DNA from 3 places in the Phreatobacter aquiterrae genome. Region 2 is predicted to be linked to each of the others. Evidence: predicted binding sites of a transcription regulator. Region 2 holds the regulator's gene; each other region holds the start of a gene.
What was found. Region 2 encodes LexA, which represses DNA repair genes until DNA is damaged. Its sites were predicted from a motif close to TGTTCNNNNTGTGTTCNG; they were not measured.
Positions count from the first base shown of each region.

Region 1 (5,621 bases), on a different contig from region 2:
GCGGGCGCGGCATCGACGCCGAACTCGGCGGCCAGTTGCGGCTTACCGGCACCACCCGCGACATGCGCGCCAACGGCGCCTTCGAGATGCGGCGCGGCAGGCTCTCGCTGCTCACCCAGCGGCTCGACTTCACCCGGGGGCGCATGACGTTCGGCGGCGGCGATCTCGTCCCCGACCTCGATTTCGTCGCCGAGACACGCGCCACCGGCATCACCGCCTCGGTCGGCATCACCGGACGGGCGAGCGAACCGGAATTCGCACTGACCTCGACCCCCACCCTGCCGCAGGACGAGGTGCTCTCGCGCCTCCTGTTCCAGCGCGCCGCCGGGGGTCTCTCGCCCTTCCAGGCCCTGCAACTCGCCCAGGCCGTCGCCACCCTGTCGGGCAGCGGCGGGCCGGACGCCTTCGAGGCGACGAGAAGGGCGCTCGGCGTCGACAATCTCGACGTGACGACGGGCGCCACGGGTCCGGCCGTCGGCGTCTCGCGGGCCATCAATGATCGCGTGCGGATCGGGGTTCGCACGGGCGCCAAGCCGGAGAACAGCGCGGTCGGTGTCGACATCGACCTGACCCGCCGCATCCGCATCCAGACTGAGATCGGCGCCGACGGCCGCGCCGCCGCCGGCATCGGCGCCGAGATCGAGTACTGATGCGGAAAGGGCGTCGCGGTCTCCCGCGCCGCCCCCTTGTTTCCGGCTCGACTGTCTCAGACGTCGCGACGATGGCCTTCGTCAGAAGTCCATGCCGCCGCCCGGCATGGCCGGGGCCGCCGCTTCCTTCTTCGGCTTTTCGGCGACCATGGCCTCCGTGGTGATCAGCAGGCCGGCAACGGAAGCCGCATCCTGGATCGCCGTGCGCACGACCTTGGTCGGGTCGATGATGCCGAGCTTGAACATGTCGCCATAGGCGTCGCCCTGGGCATCGTAGCCATAGGCGTAGTCACCCTTGTCGGTGACCTTGCCGACAACGATCGAGCCCTCGACGCCGGCGTTCTCGGCGATCTGGCGGATCGGAGCCTCCAGCGCCTTGCGGACGATGTCCACGCCGGTGCGCTGGTCGTCATTGGCGCCCTTCAGCCCCTCCAGCACCTTGGCGGCCCGGAGAAGCGCGACGCCGCCGCCGGGCAGGATGCCTTCCAGCACCGCCGCGCGGGTGGCGTTGAGGGCGTCGTCAACGCGGTCCTTCTTCTCCTTCACCTCGACTTCCGTTGCGCCTCCGACGCGAATGACCGCCACGCCGCCGGCGAGCTTGGCGAGGCGCTCCTGCAGCTTCTCACGGTCGTAGTCGGAGGTGGTCTCCTCGATCTGCGCTCTGATCTGCGCCACGCGGGCCTCGATGTCCTTCTTCGAGCCGGCGCCGTCGACGATGGTGGTGGCCTCCTTCTCGATACGGATCTTCTTCGCCCGGCCGAGCATGTTGAGCGTGACGTTCTCCAGCTTGATGCCGAGGTCTTCCGAGATCGCCGTGCCGCCGGTGAGGATGGCGATGTCCTCGAGCATGGCCTTGCGCCGGTCGCCGAAGCCCGGCGCCTTCACAGCCGCGATCTTCAGGCCGCCGCGCAGCTTGTTGACGACCAGGGTGGCAAGCGCCTCGCCCTCGACATCCTCCGCGACAATCAGCAGCGGCTTGCCGGTCTGCACCACGGCTTCCAGCACCGGCAGCATGGCCTGCAGGCCGGTCAGCTTCTTCTCGTGGATGAGGACGTAGGGGTCCTCCAGCTCGGCCACCATCTTGTCGGCGTTGGTGATGAAGTAGGGCGACAGGTAGCCGCGGTCGAACTGCATGCCCTCGACCACGTCGAGCTCGGTCTCGAGGCTCTTGGCCTCCTCGACCGTGATGACGCCCTCGTTGCCGACCTTCTGCATCGCCTCGGCGATCATCCGGCCGATGGAGGCATCGCCATTGGCGGAAATCGTGCCGACCTGGGCGACCTCGTCGGACTTCGTGACCTTGCGGGAGTTCTTCTCAAGCTCCTTGGTGACCGTATCAACGGCCAGATCGATGCCGCGCTTCAGGTCCATCGGGTTCATGCCGGCGGCCACCGACTTGGCGCCCTCGCGGACGATGGCCTGGGCGAGCACGGTCGCTGTGGTCGTGCCGTCACCGGCGGCATCGTTCTGCTTGGACGCCACCTCGCGGACCATCTGGGCGCCCATGTTCTCGAACTTGTCGGAGAGCTCGATCTCCTTGGCGACGGTGACGCCGTCCTTGGTGATGCGCGGGGCACCGAAGCTCTTCTCGATCACGACGTTGCGGCCCTTCGGGCCCAGCGTCACCTTCACGGCATTGGCCAGTATGTCGACGCCGCGGATCATCTTCTCGCGCGCGTCCTGCGAAAACTTCACGTCTTTCGCAGCCATGGTTCCTCACTCCTTGGATTGAGATGTTGAGGGATGTTGGACGTCGGAAAGGCCCCGCTCAGGCGGCCTTCTTCAGGCTCGCCGAGGTCTCGACGATGCCCATGATGTCGCTCTCCTTCATGATCAGGTAGTCGACACCGTCGATCTTCACCTCGGTGCCCGACCACTTGCCGAAGAGCACGGTGTCGCCGGCCCTCACGTCCAGCGGGACGAGCTCGCCGCGCTCGTTGCGCCCGCCCGGACCGACGGCGATCACCTCGCCTTCCTGCGGCTTCTCCTTGGCGGTATCGGGGATGATGATGCCTCCCCGGGTCTTCTCCTCGGCGTCAATGCGCCTGACGACGACACGGTCATGCAGTGGCCGAAACTTCATGAGTTCCTCCAGATATGGATCATCGCGATTGATGTGGCCGGGACCCGCTGCGAGGGCCGTGGCGAGCGCATCGCCGGGCGCCTACGGCGTCCCGTCCGGGCGATGAGTTAGGAAGCCTTTTTTGGGCTCGCAAGACCCTGTCAGCACTTTTTTCTATCGAGTGCTAACAAGCTGATTTCAATAATGAAATGGAACTTTTGGCTTGCATCGACGCTGATGTTGCGCTGCGATTGCTTGTGTCATCCGGCAAAGGAGGTTCACGCATGGCATCGGCAGATTTCGCCCGCCAGATGGAGGGCTACGGGCTGACCACGGCAGGCATTCTCTACCGTCTGCCCGACCACCCCGCCATCCTCCAGGAATATGTCTGGCAGGCCTATGATCTCGCCCCCCGCTTTCCCGAGTTGAAGCGCTTCCTCGCCTTCTGGCAGGCAAAGCTGGAGGGCAAGCTTTACCGGGTCACGGTGGCGCACAAGGACCTGATCGGGCCGACCGAGATGCGGGCGGTGGGGGCCGAGTTCCGCCTGCACTGAAGCGCGAGAACATCTGCCGTCTGCGTCTTGCCTGCGTCGGCCGACGGAAGCCCGCGAATATGCGGGCGGCGCGCGATATCGCGCAGCCGACAGGATTCCGGGCCGGAATCCTGCCGTTTCCCTGGCCTCTGCCCATGGGTTCGCCGCACGGTTGAGTCGGGGCGCCTTGACTCGCGTGGCTGCTCATCCTTTGATAAGAACATAACAGGAACATACATGACCATGCGACGCGACACTCTCGCGGCGCTGAAGGGGACCCTTGCGCGTATGGAGCGGGGGGTCATGCCCTCGGCGCTGCCGCATTTTTCCCTCGGCCTGCCGGAGTTGGATGGCGCGCTCGGCGGCGGGCTCAGCCGCGCCAGCCTGCATGAGATCTTTGCCGCGAGCCCCGCCCATGGCCCTGCCGCCACCGGCTTCGCCCTGGCGCTCGCCATTTGCGCCACTCCGTCGGCGCCGGTGGTGTGGGTGCGCCAGCGGATGTTCGATCAGGAGTTCGGGCGGCCCTATGGCCATGGCATCGCCGCCCTCGGGCTCGATCCTGGCCGTCTGGTGCTGGTGCGGGCGCGCACTGCGGAGGACGTGCTGAAGGCAGCCCACGAGGCGGCCCAGTGCGCGACCGTCGGCACCGTCCTCGCCGAGATCTGGGGGGCGCCGAAGGTCCTCGACCTGACCGCAAGCCGGCGCCTGTCGCTCGCGGCGGCGGCCAGCGGCGTCACCGTGCTCGTGACACGGGCCGATGCGGTGCCGGCCGCCTCCGCCGCCACCTCGCGCTGGCAGGTCCGCGCCGCCCTTTCGCAGGACAAGCAAGCCGGCCTGCCCGGACTTCCCGCCTTTTCCGTCACCCTGCTGCGCCACAGGGCCGGCATTCCTCCCCGCGACTGGCCCATGGAGTGGGATCGTGAACACCGTCGCTTCCGCGAACGGACGGCGCTACCTGGCCGTCTGGATGCCCTTCCTGCCGACCGAGCGGTTGCGCCGGCTACAGAAGCCCTCCCATGGCCCGTCCAGCCGCCCCTGCCCTTCCGGCGTGCCGGATGACGTCCCGCTCGTGCTCACGGAGAAGGTGGCGGGCGCCCTGCGCATCGCAGCGGTCGACGCACGCGCCCGTAGCCTCGGCCTCCACCCCGGCCAGAAGCTCGCCGATGCCCGCGCCTGCGTACCGGACATCACGGCTCTGGAGCACGATGCCGCGGCAGACCGGCGGTTTCTCGAACGGCTGGCGGACGCGGCCGACCGCTACACGCCGCTCGTCGCCCTGGAGCCCCCCGAGGGGTTCATCCTCGACATTACCGGCTGCGCCCATCTCTTCGGCGGCGAGGCCCTGCTGCGCGAGGATCTCCTGCGCCGCCTCGCCAGCGCCGGCCTGACGGCGCGGGCGACCATCGCCGGAACGCCCGAGGCGGCCTCCGCCCTCGCCCGCCACGGCGCCCGCGCCATCGTCCCGCCGGGCGGCGAGGCGCAGGCCGTCGCGCCCCTGCCCGTCGCGGCGCTCGGCGGCGATCCGGCCATCGTGCTGGCGCTCACCCGCGCCGGGCTGAAAACCATCGGCGACCTTGCCGCCCGGCCGAGCGAGATTCTGGTGGCCCGCTTCGGCGCGGCCCTGGCGACGCGGCTGCGTCGTCTCACCGGCTGGGAGGACGCCCGCCTGACGCCCCGCCGGGCGGTGGCGGCCTGCATGGTCGAGCGCCGCTTTGCCGAACCGGTGGCGCGGCGTGAGGATCTCCTCGCCGCGCTCGGCCTCATCCTCGGCAAGGCGGTCGCGACGCTGGAGGAGCGCGGCGAGGGCGGGCGGCTGTTCGAGGCGAGTGTCTTCCGCACCGATGGCGTCGTCCGGCGCATTGCGGTGGAGACCGGCGAGCCGTCGCGCGACCATGCCGCCCTCATGCGGCTCTTCGCCGAAAAGATGCACCTCCTCGACGACCCCTCCGATCCCGGTTTCGGCTTCGATCTGATCCGCCTGTCGCTGCTGCGCACGGAAGTCCTCGCCCCTCGCCAGGCCCGCCTCGACGGGCGCGGCGAGGCCGACACGGGAACGGTGGCGCTCATCGACCATCTCGTTGCCCGCTTCGGCCGCGACAGCGTGCTGCGCATCATCGACCGGCGCTCCCACATCCCCGAACGCGCCGAGACGGTGCTGCCCGCCATCGCCGTCGGCACCGGGCCGGCCTGGCCAGCCGTGCGCGCCACGCGGCCGCTTTCCCGGCCGCTGCAGCTCTTCGACCCCCCACAGCCGATCGAGACCCTCGCCGAGGTGCCGGACGGGCCGCCGGCCACCTTCCACTGGCGTCGCACCACCCACCAGATCGCCCGCGCCGAAGGGCCCGAGCGCATTGCCGCCGAATGGTGGCGCGACGG
Region 1 is NZ_JBJPHW010000008.1:159,525-165,145, reverse strand. Features, by position in the region: gene ACJ4V0_RS13945 (translocation/assembly module TamB domain-containing protein) at 1-650, shown strand, start outside; gene groL (chaperonin GroEL) at 732-2,360, opposite strand; gene groES (co-chaperone GroES) at 2,419-2,733, opposite strand; gene ACJ4V0_RS13930 (usg protein) at 2,997-3,266, shown strand; gene ACJ4V0_RS13925 (ImuA family protein) at 3,483-4,304, shown strand; gene ACJ4V0_RS13920 (Y-family DNA polymerase) at 4,213-5,621, shown strand, end outside.
Region 1: the regulator LexA is predicted to act here: its motif matches at 3,462-3,479, upstream of ACJ4V0_RS13925 (ImuA family protein).

Region 2 (5,621 bases):
CCGAGCGCCTGGTAGATCTGGGTCTGCCGTGCCGCATTGGTGAGGTGGTCGACGCCACGGATGATATGGGTGATGCCCATGTCGTGGTCGTCGACGACGACCGCATGCATGTAGGTTGGCGTGCCGTCCGAGCGCAGAAGCACCAGATCGTCGAGGTCCTTGTTGGGGATGACGACGCGGCCCTGGACGAGGTCGTCCACCACCGTCTCGCCGTCCTGCTGTGCCTTGAGGCGGATGACCGGCTTGACGTCCGCCGGAGCCTCTGACGGATCGCGATCGCGCCAGCGGCCGTCATAGCGCGGCGGGCGGCCCTCCTTCATGGCGAGCGCCCGCATCTCATCCAGTTCCTCGGGCGTCGCATAGCAATGATAGGCGCGCCCCTGCGCCAGGAGCTGGCGGGCCACCTCGGCGTGCCGGTCGGCGCGGGCGAACTGATAGATCGTCTGGTCGTCCCATGCGAGACCGAGCCAGGAAAGACCGTCGAGAATGGCGTCGATCGCCTCGGTGGTGGAGCGCTGGCGGTCGGTGTCCTCGATGCGCAGCAGCATCTTGCCGCCGGTCTTGCGCACATAGAGCCAGTTGAACAGCGCCGTACGGGCGCCGCCGATATGCAGGAACCCCGTCGGGGAGGGCGCGAAGCGGGTGACGACGGTCATGATTCTTCCGAAGACGACAGGGGAAGCCGGGCCGCGATAGTCTCGGCCCCGGAAAGCGCGTGCCTGTAGCATGTTGCGCGCGACTTGGGGAGCGGCCCCGTGAGGGCAGCGGGATGAAGGCGCGGGTCAAGGCCATCGCAGCGGCGACGGCCGCGCGGGCGCGGCCGGTCGCGACCGGATCGCTCCAACTCGCCTTCGGTGTCTGGTGGGAGCGCTTTGTCTCCTGGACCGCGCTCGAGCTCGATCGCGGTCGCGCCTTCCTGTTCCTGCCAGTGGCGTTCGGTGTCGGCGTCCTGCTCTACTTTGCCGCCCCGGACGAACCCTTGCCATGGGCGCCCGTGCCTCTCCTTGCCGCACTCGTCCTGATCGCCTGGCGCGCCAGACAGCGGCCCGTCGCCAGGCTGCTTACCACCGGATTCGCCGCCGTATTGGCCGGGTTTGCGGCGGGATCGCTGAAGACCTGGCTGATGACCCAGCCGCTGCTCGGCGCCGACAGTGGCGTGGTGCAGGTGCAGGCTTGGGTGGAAGCGGTGGAGCGGCGCGAGAGCGGCGAACGGCTGACCCTTCGCGTGCGATCGATCTCGCCCTTCTCAGGGGATGCGCCGTTCCGCATCCGTGTCACGAGCCGCGCCGCGACGGGTGCCGTCGTCGGGCGGCCCGTGAGCCTCGCCGCGAGATTGCGCCCGCCAGCCGACCCGGTCGCGCCGGGGCTCTACGATTTCGGCCGCGACGCCTTCTTCACCGGTGTCGGCGCCAGCGGCTTCGTGATCGGCAGGGTGGGGGAGGGGCAGGCTGGCGATCCACCGATCGGGGTCCGGTTGCGCGCCGGGCTCGATCATATCCGCACCAGGATCAGCGAGCGCATCCGGGCGGCCATTCCGGGACCGTCCGGCGCCATCGCCGACGCCCTGGTCAGCGGCAAGCGCGACGGCATACCCGAGGGCCTCAACGAGGCCATGCGCGTCGCGGGCCTCTACCACATCCTGTCGATCTCCGGCTTTCATATGGCGCTGGTCGCCGCCCTCGTCTTCGCGGTCGTGCGCGGCGGCCTGACGCTGGTGCCCTCCCTCGCGCTGAAGCGCCACGTGAAGGCGTGGGCTGCTGTGGTAGCACTGGTGGTGTCGACCGGCTATCTCGTGATCTCCGGAGCCGAGGTCGCGACGCAGCGATCGTGGATCATGATCGCCGTCGTCCTGATCGGTGTCGCCCTGGACAGAGGGGCGCTGACGTTGCGCACGCTGGCAATCGCCGCTCTCGCCGTGCTGGCCATCGCGCCGGAGAGCCTTCTGGGACCGAGCTTCCAGATGTCGTTCGCGGCGACGCTGGCGCTGGTCTCTGGATACGTCACCCTGCGCCCCTGGGCCGAACGGCAGGCGTCAGACCCCGGGGGACTCGGCCGCACTCTTCTTCTGGTGACCAACGGCGTGATCGGGCTCGCCGCAAGCTCGTTTGTCGCATCCCTCGCCACCACGCCCTATGCCGCCTTCCACTTTAACACGGTCCATCTCTACGGCGTCGCAGGCAATCTGCTCGGCGCACCCATCGTCGAGTTCATCGTCATGCCGCTGGAGATCCTGGCGCTGCTGCTGTGGCCGTTCGGCTGGGACAAACCTGTCTGGGCGCTGGCCGGCCTCGGCATCGACCTTTTCGTGCGCGTCGCCGAATGGGTAGCGTCATGGCCGGGTGGCCGGATCATCGTCCCGTCCGCGCGGCCTGCGGGCCTTCTCGTCCTGTCCTTCGGAATGATCCTCGTCGCCGCCCTGTCGACGCCACTGCGGTGGACGGGCGTGCCGCTCGTGGTGCTCGGTCTTGCCCTGGCGCCCGGGGGTGATCGCGCCGCAATCATCATCGACGGGGAAGGATCGACGGTCGCCGCGCGGGGTCAGGACGGGACGCTGCGCGTCGTCTCGCCGCGCGGAAACCGCTTCGCGGTGCAGCGCTGGCTGCATGCGGAAGGTGACGCACGCAACGCGGCGGACGACACCGTCACGGCGGGTGTTACCTGCGATTCGCTCGGATGTGCCATGAGCCTGCCGGGCGGAGGCCGGATCGCCGTGCCACGCCATTCCGATGCGGTGGCGGACGATTGCCGCGAGGCCCGCATTGTCGTGACGCGCTATCCGGCGCCGCCGACATGCGCGGCCATGGTCGTGGATCTCAAAGCCCTGGCCTGGACGGGCGCTGTCCGCCTCTATCGCGATGGCGATCGCTGGCGGATCGAGGCCGCGCGGCCGGAAGGGGTCATGCGGCCCTGGTTCAGACCGCGGCCCGCCGTCGCAGCCGCCCCTGCGCTGCTGCGGATGCCGGACACCGCGCGCCAGACCCCGCAGTCGGACACAAACGACGCCGAGCCTGATACCGCGCCCCCGCACGAGGCCGATATAGAGCCGGCTCAGTAACGCCGAATCAATCCCACCAGCTTGCCCTGGATACGCACGCGGTCCGGACCGAGAACGCGGGTCTCGTAAGCCGGGTTGGCGGCCTCGAGCGCGATCGACGTGCCGCGCCGGCGCAGGCGTTTCAGGGTCGCTTCCTCGTCATCGATGAGTGCCACGACGATGTCCCCGGTCTCAGCGCTGTCGCCCTTCCGGATCAGCGCCAGATCACCTTCGAGAATGCCCGCCTCGATCATCGAATCACCCCTGACTTCAAGGGCATAGTGCTCGCCGCGCGTGAGCATCTCCGGAGGGATCGATACAGTCGACATGCGTGACTCGATGGCCTCACGCGGCACGCCGGCCGCGATCCGTCCCATCAGCGGCACGGCGACCGGCATCACGGTCTCGTCGTCGGAGGACGATGGCCGTGCCCGGCCGAGCGACCCTTCGATGACGCTGGGCGAGAACTTGCCACGCGCCGGGCCAGCCGACTGCTCCGGCTGCCGGATCACCTCAAGGGCGCGCGCCCTGTTTGGTAGCCGGCGAATGAAACCGCGCTCCTCAAGCGCGGTGATCAGCCGATGGATGCCGGACTTCGATCGCAGGTCCAGCGCTTCCTTCATCTCGTCGAAGGACGGCGGCACACCACTCTCCTGAAGGCGCTCCTGGATGAAGCGAAGGAGTTCGTGTTGCTTGCGCGTCAGCATCGGTTTCCGTCCTCGATTGTAACCGGTCCGACTCGACCGAACAGATCATGAACAATCACTATCTGTTCTTTATGTGTTCCGCAACTCTTGAGATTTCGTAAAGCGCCAATCAGCGATCGAGCCGCAGGATGCGGCACTTGTCGCCCGCCTGTGCCGCTGGCGCATGCGGTGCGCGCAGGATCAGCGCATCGGATTCGGCCAGCACACGGATCATGGATGAATCCTGGATCGCGGAGGGCGTGGCGATGAGCCGCCCCTGGTCATGGGTCAGGCGGGCGCGCAGATGGTCGGCGCGCAGGTCGTTGGCCGGGACATCGGCGCCGAGGATCGCCTCCTCGCCGGCTGCGGTGTCGTCAGGCTGCCCCCCGAGCCGGCGCAGCAGCGGCAGGAGAAAGAGCATGGCGCAGACGAAGGAGGCGACCGGATTGCCGGGCAGGCCGAGCAGCCTCATCGGGCCGAGATCGGCCATCAGCAGGGGTTTTCCGGGGCGCATGGCGATCTTCCAGAAGCCGAGTGCGGCCCCCTCGGCGGCAATCACTTCCCGCATCAGGTCGTATTCACCGACGGAAGCGCCGCCCGAGGTGACGAGGACGTCATGGCCGGTAAGACGCGCCTGGCGGACGCGGTCGAGCGTTGCGTCGAGCCGGTCCGGCGCTATGCCGAGATGCGTCGGCAGGCCGCCGGCCCGGTGGACGATCGCAGCAAGCGCCAGCGCATTGGACGACACGATCTGCCCGGGCGCGGGAGCCGTTCCAGGCTCGACCAGTTCGTCACCCGTCGACAGGATGGCGACGCGCGGCTTCCGGTGGACAGGCACCATCGCGTGGTTCATCGCCGCGGCAAGCGCCAGCCGGCGCGGGTTCATCGGCGTTCCCGCCGTCAGGCCGGTTTCGCCGGCGGCGAAATCGAGACCCCGGCGACGGATGAAACGCCCGGCATTTCCGGCGACCGGGATGGCGACGGTTTCGCCATCGCGTTCGGCGTCCTCCTGCATCACCACCATGTCGGCGCCGCCCGGTACCGGTGCGCCGGTGAAAATGCGCACAGCCGTTCCGGCCTCAACGGTTCCTGCGAACGCATGGCCGGCCGCGGCCTCGCCGATGACCGTGAGACGTCCGGGAAGGTCCGCCGCGCGCACCGCGTATCCGTCCATCGACGAGACGTCCTCCGGCGGCTGGCTGCGGGCTGCGACGAGATCGCGGGTCAGCACGCGACCATCGCATTCGGCGACCGGAATCCATTCCTCGGGCAGGGGGGCCGCGTCCTTCAGGACCCGCGCCAGCGCCTCCGCGACGGGAAGCAGTCCGGCCATGGCTCAGGCGGCCCGGTAGGTGCCGGAGGCGCCGCCGCTCTTCTCGACGACGTGGATCCCCTCGATCCTCATGCCGCGGTCGACGGCCTTCACCATGTCGTAGACCGTCAGGCAGGCGACAGAGACGGCGGTGAGGGCCTCCATCTCGACACCAGTCTGGCCGGAGACCTTGACCGTGGCGGTGACCCGGACACCCGGCAACGCCTCGTCCGGAACCACATCGACCGCCACCTTGGTGAGCAGCAGGGGGTGGCAGAGCGGGATGAGGTCATGCGTACGCTTCGCCGCCATGATTCCGGCGAGCCGTGCGGTACCGAGGACGTCGCCCTTCTTGGCGTCTCCGGCGCGCACCAGCGCCAGTGTTTCCGGTTTCATCACGACGCAGCCGGCCGCCACAGCGGTCCGGTCGGTGGCGGCTTTGGCCGAGACGTCGACCATGTTGGCCTGCCCGCTCGCGTCGAGGTGGGTGAGGTTCGATCCCTGTGCCATGGCAACGGCTTAGCGTCTCGGCGGCCCGGCCGCAACGCATCTGTGAGCCGCGGCGTTGCTCAACCGGCTGCAGCACCCG
Region 2 is NZ_JBJPHW010000013.1:86,879-92,499, forward strand. Features, by position in the region: gene gltX (glutamate--tRNA ligase) at 1-656, opposite strand, end outside; gene ACJ4V0_RS18290 (ComEC/Rec2 family competence protein) at 770-3,055, shown strand; gene lexA (transcriptional repressor LexA) at 3,049-3,741, opposite strand; gene ACJ4V0_RS18300 (molybdopterin molybdotransferase MoeA) at 3,851-5,053, opposite strand; gene moaC (cyclic pyranopterin monophosphate synthase MoaC) at 5,057-5,542, opposite strand; gene ACJ4V0_RS18310 (DsbA family oxidoreductase) at 5,602-5,621, opposite strand, start outside.

Region 3 (5,621 bases), on a different contig from region 2:
GCTGGCGGACCTCAGGCCCTGATCGCGCTGCCGGAAGGATGCCCGCGGCCTACATCTCCATCACCGCCTGGACGCCGGGCACCGCCTTGAGGGCGCCGGCGATCTGCGGTGAGACGGCGAAACGTCCCGGCAGCTTCACCTCCACCTCGCTGCCTGCCTCCGCCAGCCGGATCACCAGGCTCACCTCGCCATCGCCCTTGCCCGGCAGGCGACGGGCGATGCTGTCGATGGCGCCGAGGTTCTCCACGAAGACGCGGAACCCCTTCTGTACACGCACCGCCGCCTCGTCGAGCGGCTCGACGGACTGGATGCGCACGCGCACCTCCTCGCCCTGCAGTTCCGCGCCCACCGCCAGCAGCACGGCCTTGCCGGGCTCCAGCAGGTCGCGGTAGAGGGCGAGCCCCTCGGAGAACAGCACGCCCTCGAAATGGCCGGAGGGATCGGAGAAGGTGACGATGCCCATCTTGTTGCCGGTCTTGGTCCGGCGCTCCTGGCGCGCCGTGACGACGCCGGCGAGGCGACCGGCGCTGGCGCCCTGCCGGACGCTGCGCGCGAACTGCACGAAGGGCTCGATCCTGAGGCGCTTCAGCGCCGGCTGGTAGTCGTCCAGAGGATGGCCGGAGAGGAAGAAGCCGATGGCCTTGTATTCCTCGTCGAGCTTCTGCGCCGGCAGCCAGGGCTCGACCTTCGGCACCCGGATGAGCGGCGCGCCGGAGCCGCCGAACAGTTCGTCCTGCCCGAGCGCCCTGCCCTCGGCCTGGCGCTGCGCCTCGGCCAGCACCTGGTCGATGGCGGCCGAGGCCGCCGCCCGGTTCGGCTCGAGATCGTCGAAGGCGCCGGCGGAGGCGAGATTCTCCAGCGTCTTGCGGTTGAGCATGCGCGGATTGATGCGCTGGGCGAAATCACCGAGGTCGCGGAACGGCCTGTCGCCACGCGCCTCCACGACGGCCTCCACCGCCTGCGCGCCGACGCCCTTCACCGCCGCCAGCGCATAGAGGATGCGCCCCTCTGCGACGTCGAAATGCACGCCGGAACGGTTGATGCTCGGCGCATCGACGGGAATGCCGAGGCGCACCGCCTCGCGGCGGAACTCGGACAGCTTGTCGGTGTTGGACAGGTCCAGCGTCATGGAGGCCGCCATGAACTCGACGGGGAAATTCGCCTTCAGATAGGCCGTATGATAGGAGACCAGCGCATAGGCGGCGGCGTGGCTCTTGTTGAAGCCGTAGTCGGCGAACTTGGCGAGCAGGTCGAAGATCTCGTCGGCCTTGCTCTGGGTGATGCCGTTCTTGAGACAGCCGGAGACGAAGCGCTCGCGCTGCTTGTCCATCTCCGCCTTGATCTTCTTGCCCATGGCGCGGCGCAAAAGGTCCGCCTCGCCCAGCGAATAGCCCGACAGGATCTGCGCGGCCTGCATCACCTGTTCCTGATAGACGATGATGCCGTGAGTCTCGGACAGCACCTGCTCCAGCAGCGGATGGGGATATTCGGCCTTCTCCAGCCCGTGCTTGCGGGCGCAATAGACCGGGATATTGGCCATGGGCCCGGGCCGGTAGAGCGCGACGAGGGCGATGATGTCCTCGAAGCGGCTCGCCTTCATCTCGACCAGTGCCTTGCGCATGCCGGCGCTTTCCACCTGGAACACCCCGACCGTCTCGCCGCGGGCCAGCATGTCGTAGGTCTTCGCGTCATCCAGCGGGATCGCCGCGAGGTCGATGGCGATGCCGCGCCGGCGGATCAGATCCACCGCCTTCTGAAGCACGGTCAGCGTCTTCAGGCCGAGGAAGTCGAACTTCACGAGGCCCGCCTGCTCGACCCACTTCATGTTGAACTGGGTGACCGGCATGTCGGTCTTCGGATCGCGATAAAGCGGCACCAGTTCGACCAGCGGCCGGTCGCCGATGACGAGGCCGGCGGCGTGGGTGGAGGCGTGACGGTTGAGGCCCTCCAGCTTCACGGAAATGTCGAAAAGGCGGGCGACGACCGGGTCCTCCTCGCGCGCCGCCTGCAGCTTCGGCTCGCCCTCGATCGCCTTGTCGAGGCTGATCGGCGCCGCCGGGTTCTGCGGCACCAGCTTGCACAGCTTGTCGACCTGGCCGTAGGGCAGCTCCAGCACGCGGCCGACGTCGCGCAGCACGCCGCGCGCCTGCAGCGTGCCGAAGGTGATGATCTGCGCCACCTGGGCGCGGCCGTAGCGCTCCTGCACGTAGCGGATCACCTCATCGCGGCGATCCTGGCAGAAGTCGATGTCGAAGTCCGGCATCGACACGCGCTCGGGGTTGAGGAAGCGCTCGAACAGCAGCGCGAACCGCAGCGGGTCGAGGTCAGTGACGGTCAGCGCATAGGCAACCAGCGAGCCGGCGCCCGAGCCGCGGCCGGGTCCGACCGGGATGTTCTGCGCCTTGGCCCACTTGATGAAGTCGGAGACGATGAGGAAATAGCCGGGGAACTTCATGCCGGCGATGATCGACAGCTCGAAGTCGAGGCGGTCGCGATAGTCCTTCTCGGTCAGGCCCGGCGCCGGACCATGGGCGGCAAGACGCCGGTCGAGCCCCTCGCGCGCCTGCCGGGCGAGTTCGGCGGCCTCGTCCAGCACCTCGCCGCCCGCCTCGGCGGTGAAGCTCGGCAGGATCGGCTTGCGGGTGCGCGGGCGGTAGTGGCAGCGGCGGGCGATCTCCACCGTCGAGGCCACCACCTCCGGCAGGTCGGCGAAGAGGGCGATCATCTCGGCCTGCGTCTTGAACCGGTGCTCCGGCGTCAGCTGCCGCCGCTCCGGATCGGCGAGCACCCGCCCTTCGGCGATGGAGATCAGCGCGTCGTGGCTCTCGTAGTCGCCGAGCGAGGCGAAAAAGCACTGGTTGGTGGCGACCAGCGGCAGGCCCCGCGCATAGGCTTCCTGAATGAGGTCCGGCTCGACCGCGCGCTCCGCGTCGAGACCGTGCCGCTGCAGTTCGACATAGAGTCGGTCGCCGAACAGGGCGGCGAGCCGGGACAGCCGCGCCCGCGCCAGATCCGCCTGATTGTCGTGGAAGGCCTGGTCGACGGGACCGCCGGGACCGCCGGTCAGCGTGATCAAGCCGGCCGCATGCGCCTCGACCACCGCAAAGGGCACGCTGGCGTCGGCCGTGTCGGGGCTCTCCATGAAGGCCCGCGAGGAGAGCGCCATCAGGTTGCGATAGCCCTCCTCTGTCGCCGCCAGCAGCGCGATGCGCGGCTTGCCGGCGACGGGGTTGGGGCGCCGGGGGTCCACGGCCCGATCGCCGAAATCCACCCCGAGGGTGAGCCCGACGATGGGCTGGATGCCTTCCTTGCTCAACTTGTCGGAGAATTCGAGGGCGCCGAAGAGATTGTTGGTATCGGTCACCGCCACGGCCGGCATCCGGTCGTGGCCGGCGAGCTTGGCGAGCTTGCCGATCGTCAGCGCCCCTTCCAGCAGCGAGAAGGAGGAATGGACCCTGAGGTGCACGAACGCCTGACCCGCCACCGTCTCTCCCTTCATCGACAAGGCCGCTCGCCGCGAGTCGGGCCGGATCGACCTTGAGCCCTGCCCCGCTACTGCTGCAAGGGCCGCGCCGCGGCCCTCACCGTTCTCCACACCCTGGCTCTTACCCCTGAAGCGCCTGCGCCCACACGGTGAGCATGCCGGTGAACAGGCCGAGGGCGACAAGGGCGGCTGCGTCTTCGATGAAACTGCGGATCATGGTGTCCTCCCGTTTTCGAGCGTGGAGGCACTATGTTCCTTTTTTGTTCTCATTGCAAGAGACGAGAACGCAACGCGAACACTTGCCGTTACCGAAGTGTAAAGATTGTCACAGCTCGACCACCAGCCCGTCGCGGATGGTCACCCGCCGGTCCATCCGGGCGGCGAGGTCCATGTTGTGGGTCGCGACGACCGCGGCGAGGCGCGAGGCGCTCACCAATTGGCCCAGGGCGGAAAACACGTGACTGGCCGTCTTCGGATCGAGATTGCCGGTCGGCTCGTCGGCGAGCAGGATGCGCGGTGCGTTGGCCACGGCCCGCGCGATCGCCACCCGCTGCTGCTCGCCGCCCGAGAGTTCGGCCGGCCGGTGCGTCTGCCGCTCTCCCAGACCAAGATAGGTCAGGAGCTCGCTCGCCCGGTTCTTCGCCTCCTTGTAGGAGAGGCCCCGGATCATCTGCGGCAGGATGACGTTCTCCAGAGCCGAGAACTCCGGCAGCAGGTGATGGAACTGGTAGACGAAGCCGATCTCCAGGCGGCGGATCCGCGTCCGCTCCTTGTCCGACAGCGACGAGGTCGCCTGCCCGTTGATAAAGACCTCACCCCCGTCGGGAGCCTCCAGCAGTCCGGCCAGATGCAGCAGCGTCGATTTGCCGGTGCCCGACGGTGCGATCAGCGCCACGGTCTCGCCGGGCCAGATGGCGAAATCGGCGCCCTTCAGGATTTCCAGCGGCGCGCCCGCCTCGCTGTAGCGGCGCTCGACCTTCTGCAGCCAGAGGACCGGCGCCTCTTCCCTCACGGTCTCACTCATAGCGCAGCGCCTCGACCGGATCGAGCTTGGCGGCCCGCCAGGACGGGTAGAGCGTGGCGAGCAGCGACAGGACCAGCGCCATGACCAGCACGGTCAGCGTCTCGCCGGTCGACATGTCGGCCGGGATCTGGGTCAGGAAGCGCACGGTCGGGTCCCACAGCGTCGTGCCGGTCGCCCAGGAGACGAACTCCTGGATCTTCTCGATATTGAGGCAGACGACGACGCCGAGGACGAAGCCGGCGAGCGTGCCGACAACGCCGATGGACGCGCCGGTGATCAGGAAGATGCGCATCACCGCGCCGCGCGTCGCCCCCATGGTCCTCAGGATCGCGATGTCCCTCCCCTTGTCCTTCACCAGCATGATGAGGCCGGAGATGATGTTGAGCGCCGCGACGAAGACGATCAGCGTCAGGATCATGAACATGACGTTGCGCTCGACCTGCAGCGCCGAGAAGAAGGTGGCGTTGCGCTGTCGCCAGTCGACGATGAACACCGGCCGCTCGACCGTTTCCGAGACAACGCGCCGGTAATGGTCGATGCGGTCGGCGTTGTCGGTATAGACCTCGATGGAGGAGGCATCGCCCTCGCGGTTGAAGAAGCCCTGGGCCTCCCGGAACGGCATGAAGACGAAGGCCGAATCGTATTCGGTCATGCCGACCTCGAAGATCGCCACGATCGGATAGGCCTTGATCCGCGGCGTCGTGCCCAGCGCCGTCACGTTGCCGCGCGGCGTCAGCAGCGTCAGCATGTCGCCGAGCCTGAGGGAGAGCTGATTGGCGAGCCTCTGGCCCACCATCACGCCCTCGGTGGTGTCGAAATCGTCGAGCCCGCCCTGCTTGATGTTGGCCGAGATCAGCGGCAGGCGCTTGAGATCGGCGGCGAACATGCCGCGCACGATGGTGCCGCCGGCGTTGAACGGCGAGGAGGCCAGCGCCTGGCCCTCGATCACCGGGGCGGCGAGCCTGATGCCCGGCACCCGCATCAGTCGCTGGGCGGCCTCGGCATAGTCGGTCAGCGGCGTGTCGATCGGCTGCAGCACCATGTGGCCCTGCACGCCGAGGATCTTGCCGAGCAGCTCCTTCCGGAAGCCGTTCATCACGGCCATGACGATGA
Region 3 is NZ_JBJPHW010000012.1:66,743-72,363, forward strand. Features, by position in the region: gene ACJ4V0_RS17495 (aminotransferase) at 1-22, shown strand, start outside; gene dnaE (DNA polymerase III subunit alpha) at 50-3,499, opposite strand; gene ACJ4V0_RS17505 (ABC transporter ATP-binding protein) at 3,810-4,508, opposite strand; gene ACJ4V0_RS17510 (lipoprotein-releasing ABC transporter permease subunit) at 4,501-5,621, opposite strand, start outside.
Region 3: the regulator LexA is predicted to act here: its motif matches at 3,735-3,752, upstream of dnaE (DNA polymerase III subunit alpha).